Regions from separate parts of the Streptomyces sp. NPDC090119 genome, predicted to be linked through region 2. Evidence: riboswitches for the same ligand, from Rfam matches in the RefSeq annotation. Region 2 holds a riboswitch; the other holds the start of a gene.
The links. A riboswitch is a leader RNA that binds a small molecule or an ion and turns the genes downstream of it on or off. The one in region 2 is predicted to bind glycine.
Positions count from the first base shown of each region.

Region 1: it holds a riboswitch for glycine, as region 2 does, so the genes downstream of both, gcvP (aminomethyl-transferring glycine dehydrogenase) here and gcvT (glycine cleavage system aminomethyltransferase GcvT) in region 2, are expected to answer to the same signal.

Region 1 covers NZ_JBIVDK010000004.1:9,833-13,157, forward strand. Annotated here, with positions in the region: partial or broken gene ACIPPM_RS17800 (DNA polymerase IV) at 1-624, shown strand, start outside; gene ACIPPM_RS17805 (PRC-barrel domain-containing protein) at 546-917, opposite strand; glycine riboswitch at 1,037-1,131, shown strand; gene gcvP (aminomethyl-transferring glycine dehydrogenase) at 1,307-3,325, shown strand, end outside.
Region 2 covers NZ_JBIVDK010000003.1:173,589-176,913, reverse strand. Annotated here, with positions in the region: gene gcvH (glycine cleavage system protein GcvH) at 1-210, opposite strand, end outside; gene gcvT (glycine cleavage system aminomethyltransferase GcvT) at 330-1,448, opposite strand; glycine riboswitch at 1,606-1,694, opposite strand; gene ACIPPM_RS13455 (AAA family ATPase) at 1,874-2,542, shown strand; gene ACIPPM_RS13450 (enhanced serine sensitivity protein SseB) at 2,607-3,325, shown strand, end outside.

The DNA.
Region 1 (3,325 bases), on a different contig from region 2:
GCTGTCCGGGCGCACCATCGTGCTCAAGGTCCGGCGGTACGACTTCTCCACCCTGACCCGCTCCGAGACGCTCCGGGGGCCCACGGACGATCCGGCGGTGATCCGGGAGGCGGCCGCGCGGCTGCTGGACTCCGTGGACACCACGGGCGGGGTGCGGCTGCTCGGCGTCGGGGTGTCCGGGCTCGCCGACTACACCCAGGAGGACCTGTTCGCCCAGGCGGCGGGGGAGACGGAGGAGGACACGCCGGAGGAGAGCGACCCCCACCTTGGTGATCCCCGCTTCGGCCCGGAGAGACCCGAGCCCGCCGCGCCGGAGTGGCGGGCGGGCCAGGACGTGCGGCACCCCGAGTACGGGCACGGCTGGGTCCAGGGCAGTGGCCTGGGACGGGTCACCGTGCGCTTCGAGACACCGCTCTCCGCGCCGGGCCGGGTACGGACGTTCCGGTCCGACGACGCCGGGCTGGAACCGGCCGACCCGCTGCCGCTGGTGGCTCAGGTGGAGGCGGTCGCCGCGGAGGGGGAGACGGGCGGATGAGGGGAGGGGCTCAGGTCTCCTCGGTGCCCGCGACCTTGCCGAAGTCGCGGTCCGGGGTCCGGGCGGAGGTGCCCGCGTCGAGACCGTAGTGGTGGTAGAGCTGGAGTTCCTGTTCGGGGGAGAGGTGGCGGCCCACGCCGAAGTCGGGGGCGTCCCTGATGAGGGCGCGTTCGAAGGGGACGCGGAGCGCGCCCTCGACCAGTTCGCTGGGCTCCAGCGGGACGAAGGCGTCGCGGGAGAAGAGGCCGGTGCGCACCGCGGCCCACTCCGGGACGCCGGTCGCGTCGTCGAGGTACACCTCGTCTATGGTGCCGATCTTGGTGCCGGCGCGGTCGAACGCCTTGCGGCCGATCAGGCTGCGCGGATCGATGTCGGTCTGCACGATCCCTCTCCCTCCACATGGTCGCAACTCATCCGTAAGCACTACAAAAGAGCAGAATCAGTCGGGCGGCCACTCGAACACCGCGCTCAGGACCCCGCTGGTACGCTGAACTCGGCTGCTGACCCCGTGCGGGAGAGTCCTCCGAGCAATTCGGAGGCGCCGAAGGAGCAACTCCTCCCCGGAATCTCTCAGGCCCCCGTACCGCACGGACGAGGTCACTCTGGAAAGCAGGGCGGGCGTCATGGCTCCCGCTCTCACCGACGGTGCAAGCCGGGGTCCGCAAGGCCCCCGGTGAAGCTCTCAGGTACGAGATGACAGAGGGGGAGGCCGGTGGGCACCCGCGCCGTGGTGCCCCTCGCAGGTCGCGTCAGACCAGGAGGCCTCCGCACATGACCGCCCCTCGCATTCCGCTCGCCGACCTCGAAGCGGGCATTCCCTTCGAGCAGCGCCACATCGGGCCCGACCAGGAGGCGCGGGCCAAGATGCTCGCGCAGGTCGGCTACGGATCGCTCGACGAGCTGACCGCCGCCGCCGTGCCGGACGTCATCAAGAACGCCGACGCGCTCGACCTGCCCGGCGCCCGCACCGAGGCCGAGGTGATCGCCGAGCTGCGCGGTCTCGCGGACCACAACCAGGTGCTGGGCTCCATGATCGGCCTGGGCTACCACGGCACCTTCACCCCGCCGGTGATCCTGCGCAACGTCATGGAGAACCCCGCCTGGTACACGGCGTACACGCCCTACCAGCCGGAGATCTCCCAGGGCCGTCTCGAAGCCCTGCTGAACTTCCAGACGATGGTCGCCGACCTCACCGGGCTGCCCACCTCCGGTGCCTCCCTGCTGGACGAGGGCACCGCCGCCGCCGAGGCGATGGCGCTGTCCCGGCGCATGGGCAAGAACAAGAAGGGCCTCTTCCTGGTCGACGCGGACACCCTGCCGCAGACCATCGCCGTCATCGAGACCCGTGCCGAGCCCGCCGGTGTCGAGGTCGTCGTCGCCGACCTGAGCGAGGGCATCCCGGCGGACATCGCCGAGCGGGCCATCACCGGCGTCCTCCTCCAGTACCCCGGCGCCTCCGGTGCCGTACGCGACCTGAAGCCGGTCATCGGGCAGGCGCACGAGCTGGGCGCCCTCGTCACGGTCGCCGCGGACCTGCTCGCGCTCACCCTGCTCAGCTCGCCCGGCGAGCTGGGCGCGGACATCGCCATCGGCACCACCCAGCGCTTCGGCGTCCCGATGGGCTTCGGCGGTCCGCACGCGGGCTACATGGCCGTGCACGAGAAGTTCGCCCGCAGCCTGCCGGGCCGCCTGGTCGGCGTCTCCGTCGACGCCGACGGGCACCGGGCCTACCGGCTCGCGCTCCAGACCCGCGAGCAGCACATCCGCCGCGAGAAGGCCACCAGCAACATCTGCACCGCGCAGGTGCTGCTCGCCGTGATGGCCGGGATGTACGCCGTCTACCACGGCCCCGACGGCCTGCGGACCATCGCCCGCCGCACCCACCGCTACGCCACGATCCTCGCCGAGGGCCTGCGGGCGGGCGGCGTCGAGATCGTGCACGGCGCCTACTTCGACACCCTCACCGCGCGCGTGCCCGGCAAGGCCGCCGAGGTCGTCGCCGCAGCCCGCGAGGGCGGGGTCAACCTGCGCCCGGTCGACGCCGACCACGTCTCCCTGGCCTGCGACGAGACCACCAACCGGGCCCAGCTCGAAGCCGTCTTCGCCGCCTTCGGCGTCGAGGGCGACATCGAGGCGCTCGACGGGGCGGCCGAGGACACGCTGCCCGAGGCGCTGCTGCGCACCGACGACTACCTCACCCACCCGGTCTTCCACGACCACCGCTCCGAGACGGCCATGCTGCGTTACCTGCGCAAGCTGTCCGACCGCGACTACGCGCTCGACCGGGGCATGATCCCGCTCGGCTCCTGCACCATGAAGCTGAACGCGACCACCGAGATGGAGCCGGTCACCTGGCCCGAGTTCGGCGCGCTGCACCCCTTCGCCCCCGCCGAGCAGGCCGAGGGCTACCTCACCCTCATCCGGGAGCTGGAGGACCGGCTCGCCGAGGTCACCGGGTACGACAAGGTCTCCCTCCAGCCCAACGCCGGGTCCCAGGGCGAGCTGGCCGGACTGCTCGCCGTACGCGCCTACCACCGGGCCAACGGGGACGAGCAGCGCACCATCTGCCTCATCCCGTCCTCCGCGCACGGCACCAACGCGGCGAGCGCGGTGATGGCCGGGATGAAGGTCGTCGTCGTGAAGACCGCCGGGGACGGAGAGATCGACGTCGAGGACCTGCGCGCGAAGATCGAGCAGCACCGTGACGAGCTGTCCGTACTGATGATCACCTACCCGTCGACGCACGGCGTCTTCGAGGAGCACGTCGCGGACATCTGCGCCCAGGTGCAC
Region 2 (3,325 bases):
GTACAGCTCGGAGACCGACTTGGTGGACTCCAGCTCGCCGCAGGACTCGCCCGCGGTGACCTCGTCGCCGACCTCGGGAAGCTGCACGAAGACCACATCGCCGAGCGCGTTGGCCGCGTGCTCGGTGATGCCGACCGTCGACGCGCCGCCCTCGGCGGCCGACAGCCACTCGTGCTCCTTGCTGTAGCTCAACTGCTGCGGGTTGCTCATGACCTGAATTCTCCTGTACGCGAGGACGTGCTCGTCGGGGGAAAAGGGCTCGAACCGCTGAAGAGCGGGTGAAATGTGCGCAGGGTCACGCCGGGGACGGCCGGACCCGGGGCCAGTGTCTACTTGGCGCGCTTGTAGAAGGGCAGCGCCACGACCTCGTACGGCTCGTGGCTGCCCCGGATGTCCACGCCCACACCCGTGCTGCCGGGGGCGGCGTGCGCGGCGTCGACGTAGGCGATGGCCAGCGGCTTGCCGAGGGTGGGGGAGGGGGCACCCGAGGTGACCTCGCCGATCACCTCGCCACCGGCGACGACGGCGTACCCGGCGCGCGGCACCCGGCGGCCCTCGGCGATCAGGCCGACCAGGACGCGCGGCGGCTGGGTCTCGGCGCGCCCGGCGGCCTTGGCGAGCGCGTCGCGGCCGACGAAGTCGGCCTCCTTGCCGAACTTCACCACGCGGCCGAAACCGGCGTCGAAGGGGGTCAGCTCCGTGGAGAGCTCGTGCCCGTACAGCGGCATGCCCGCCTCCAGGCGCAGGGTGTCCCGGCAGGACAGCCCGCACGGCACCAGACCGGCGGAGGCCCCGGCCGCCAGCAGGGCCTCCCAGAGCTGGACGGCGTGCTCGGGCTTCACGAACAGCTCGAAGCCGTCCTCGCCGGTGTAGCCGGTACGGGCGATCAGGGCGGGGACGCCCGCGACCGTGCCGGGCAGCCCGGCGTAGTACTTCAGGCCGTCGAGGTCGGCGTCGGTGACGGCCTTGAGGATGCCGGGGGACTCCGGGCCCTGGACGGCGAGCAGCGCGTAGGCGTCGCGGTCGTCGCGGACCTCGGCGTCGAAACCGGCGGCACGCTCGGTCAGCGCGTCCAGCACGACCTGGGCGTTGGAGGCGTTGGCCACCACCATGTACTCGTGCTCGGCGAGCCGGTAGACGATCAGGTCGTCCAGGATGCCGCCGTCGGCCCGGCAGATCATGGTGTAGCGGGCGCGGCCGGTGCCGACCGAGGCGAGGTCGCCGACCAGGGCGAAGTTGAGCAGGGCGGCGGCGTCGGGGCCGGTCACCGTGATCTCGCCCATGTGGGAGAGGTCGAACAGTCCGGCCCGGGTGCGCACCGCCTGGTGCTCGTCCCGCTCGGAGCCGTAGCGCAGGGGCATGTCCCAGCCGGCGAAGTCGGTCATCGTCGCGCCGAGCGAGCGGTGCACGGCGTCGAGCGCGGTATGACGGATCTCGGTGCTACTCATCGGTCGTCTCCCAGGGCAAGGGGGATGGGGCGAGGAACGTTCCTCCCCATCTGTCATCGGAACCTGAGAGGTTCGCCATGACCGGCCCCCAGGGGGGTGTCACTGGCTTGCACCTTGGGTGGAGCCGCTGCGACAGCGGCCCGCTTTTCAGATGTGCCTCGCCCACGCGGTAACGGTGCCTGAGAGATTCAAGGGAGGGACTTGCTCCTTCGGCGCCCCTGATGGGGACTCTCCCGCGCGGATTCAAACGGCCGGTATGCAGTTGGCGGGCACATCATCGCACGGCGGGGCCCGGCCCTGAAGGGGCCATCGACTGTGACATGGCTGTGGCCGTTCGGGGACCCGACCGACGACCCGGCGCATTACCTTCTCTTTACATTTGTTGGGCAGGAGATGACCTGTACCCACAGGGGAGGACGATCACGGTGAACAGGACCACGGTGTGCGCCACCACCACCGGCATCCCGGTGCCGCAGCAGCCCTGCGCACCCGCCCACGAGCACCGGGCCGAGCGTCCCGCGCCGGTCGTCCGCGACCTGCGTGACCGCCCCGGCGGCGGCCCCCGCACCCTGCGCTTCGGCCCCCGTGACCTCGCCGTCGTCACCGGCCTGCCCGGCAGCGGCAAGTCCACCCTGATGCGCCGCGCGGTCCCCGGCCACCGTGTCGACTCCCAGGACGCCCGCGACCGCTGGGCCGCCCGCCTCCCCACCGCCCTGCCCTACGCGCTCTACCGCCCCTTGGTCCGCCTCGCCCACTACACCGGACTGCGCCGCGCGCTGGCCTCCGGCGAGGGCGTCGTCGTGCACGACTGCGGCACCCAGCCCTGGGTGCGCGCCTGGCTCGCCCGCGAGGCCCGCCGCAGAGGCGGCACCCTGCACCTGATCCTGCTCGACGTGCCCGCCGACACCGCCCGGCGCGGCCAGCGCGAACGCGGCCGGGGCGTCTCCCGGTACGCCTTCCGTCGCCACCGGGGCGCCACCGCCCGCCTGCTGGGCGCCGTCGGGCGCGGCGAGAGCCCCGCGGGGTGCGGCTCGGTGATCCTGCTGGACCGCGCCTCGGCGGACGGGCTGAAGCGGATCGAGTTCGCCGAGTGAACGCCCGTACGCGCACCGGATAGCCTTCAGCACCACAGCATGACTCCCAGCAGGCGGTAGGCACATGGACTTCCCGGCGGACCTTCCCGCGGACTTCCCGGCACAGGCACACCCCCACCCGCACGGCGGTTGGCCCGGCAACGAACTGGAGGAGGTTCTCTCGGCCTCCCTCGGCATACCCACGGCCGGGGCCCGGGTCATCGAGGTCCTGGCCCGCAGCTTCGTCTGGATACCGCTGCCCAACGGCGGCGGCCCGCACAGCGGCCCGCTCGACCTGCCCACCGTCGACATCGACGGCCAGGTGTACATCCCGGTGTTCAGCTCCGAGGAGCAGTTCCGGCAGTCGCCCGGCGGGCACCTCCCGCACACCGTCGCGCCCGCCGTGGAGTTCGCGCGCGGTCTGCCGCCGCAGGCGGGCGTCGTGATCAACCCCGGTGGCGTGGTCGGACTGCCGCTGCCGCCCGACGCGGTGGCCGCGCTCTGCCGGGCCGGGGTGAGCCCGCTGGACGGTCCCGCCTCCGGCGGCCGGGTCCGGCTCTTCGAGCCCGACTGGCAGGAGGACCCGGTGGACTTCCTCGCCGCCGCCTCCGCCGAGTTCGCCGCGACCGGAGTCGTGGTCAGCGCCCGCCGCTGCCTCGCCGTCATCGAGACCGCCGACCCGGTCCTCTTCGTCGGCGTCGAACTCGCCCACTGGGAGGGCGACGCGCGGGCCCTCCCGCTGGACGCCCTCGGCAAGGCCCTGGGCCGCGCCCCCGCCCCCTGGCCCGTCAACCTGGTCCTCCT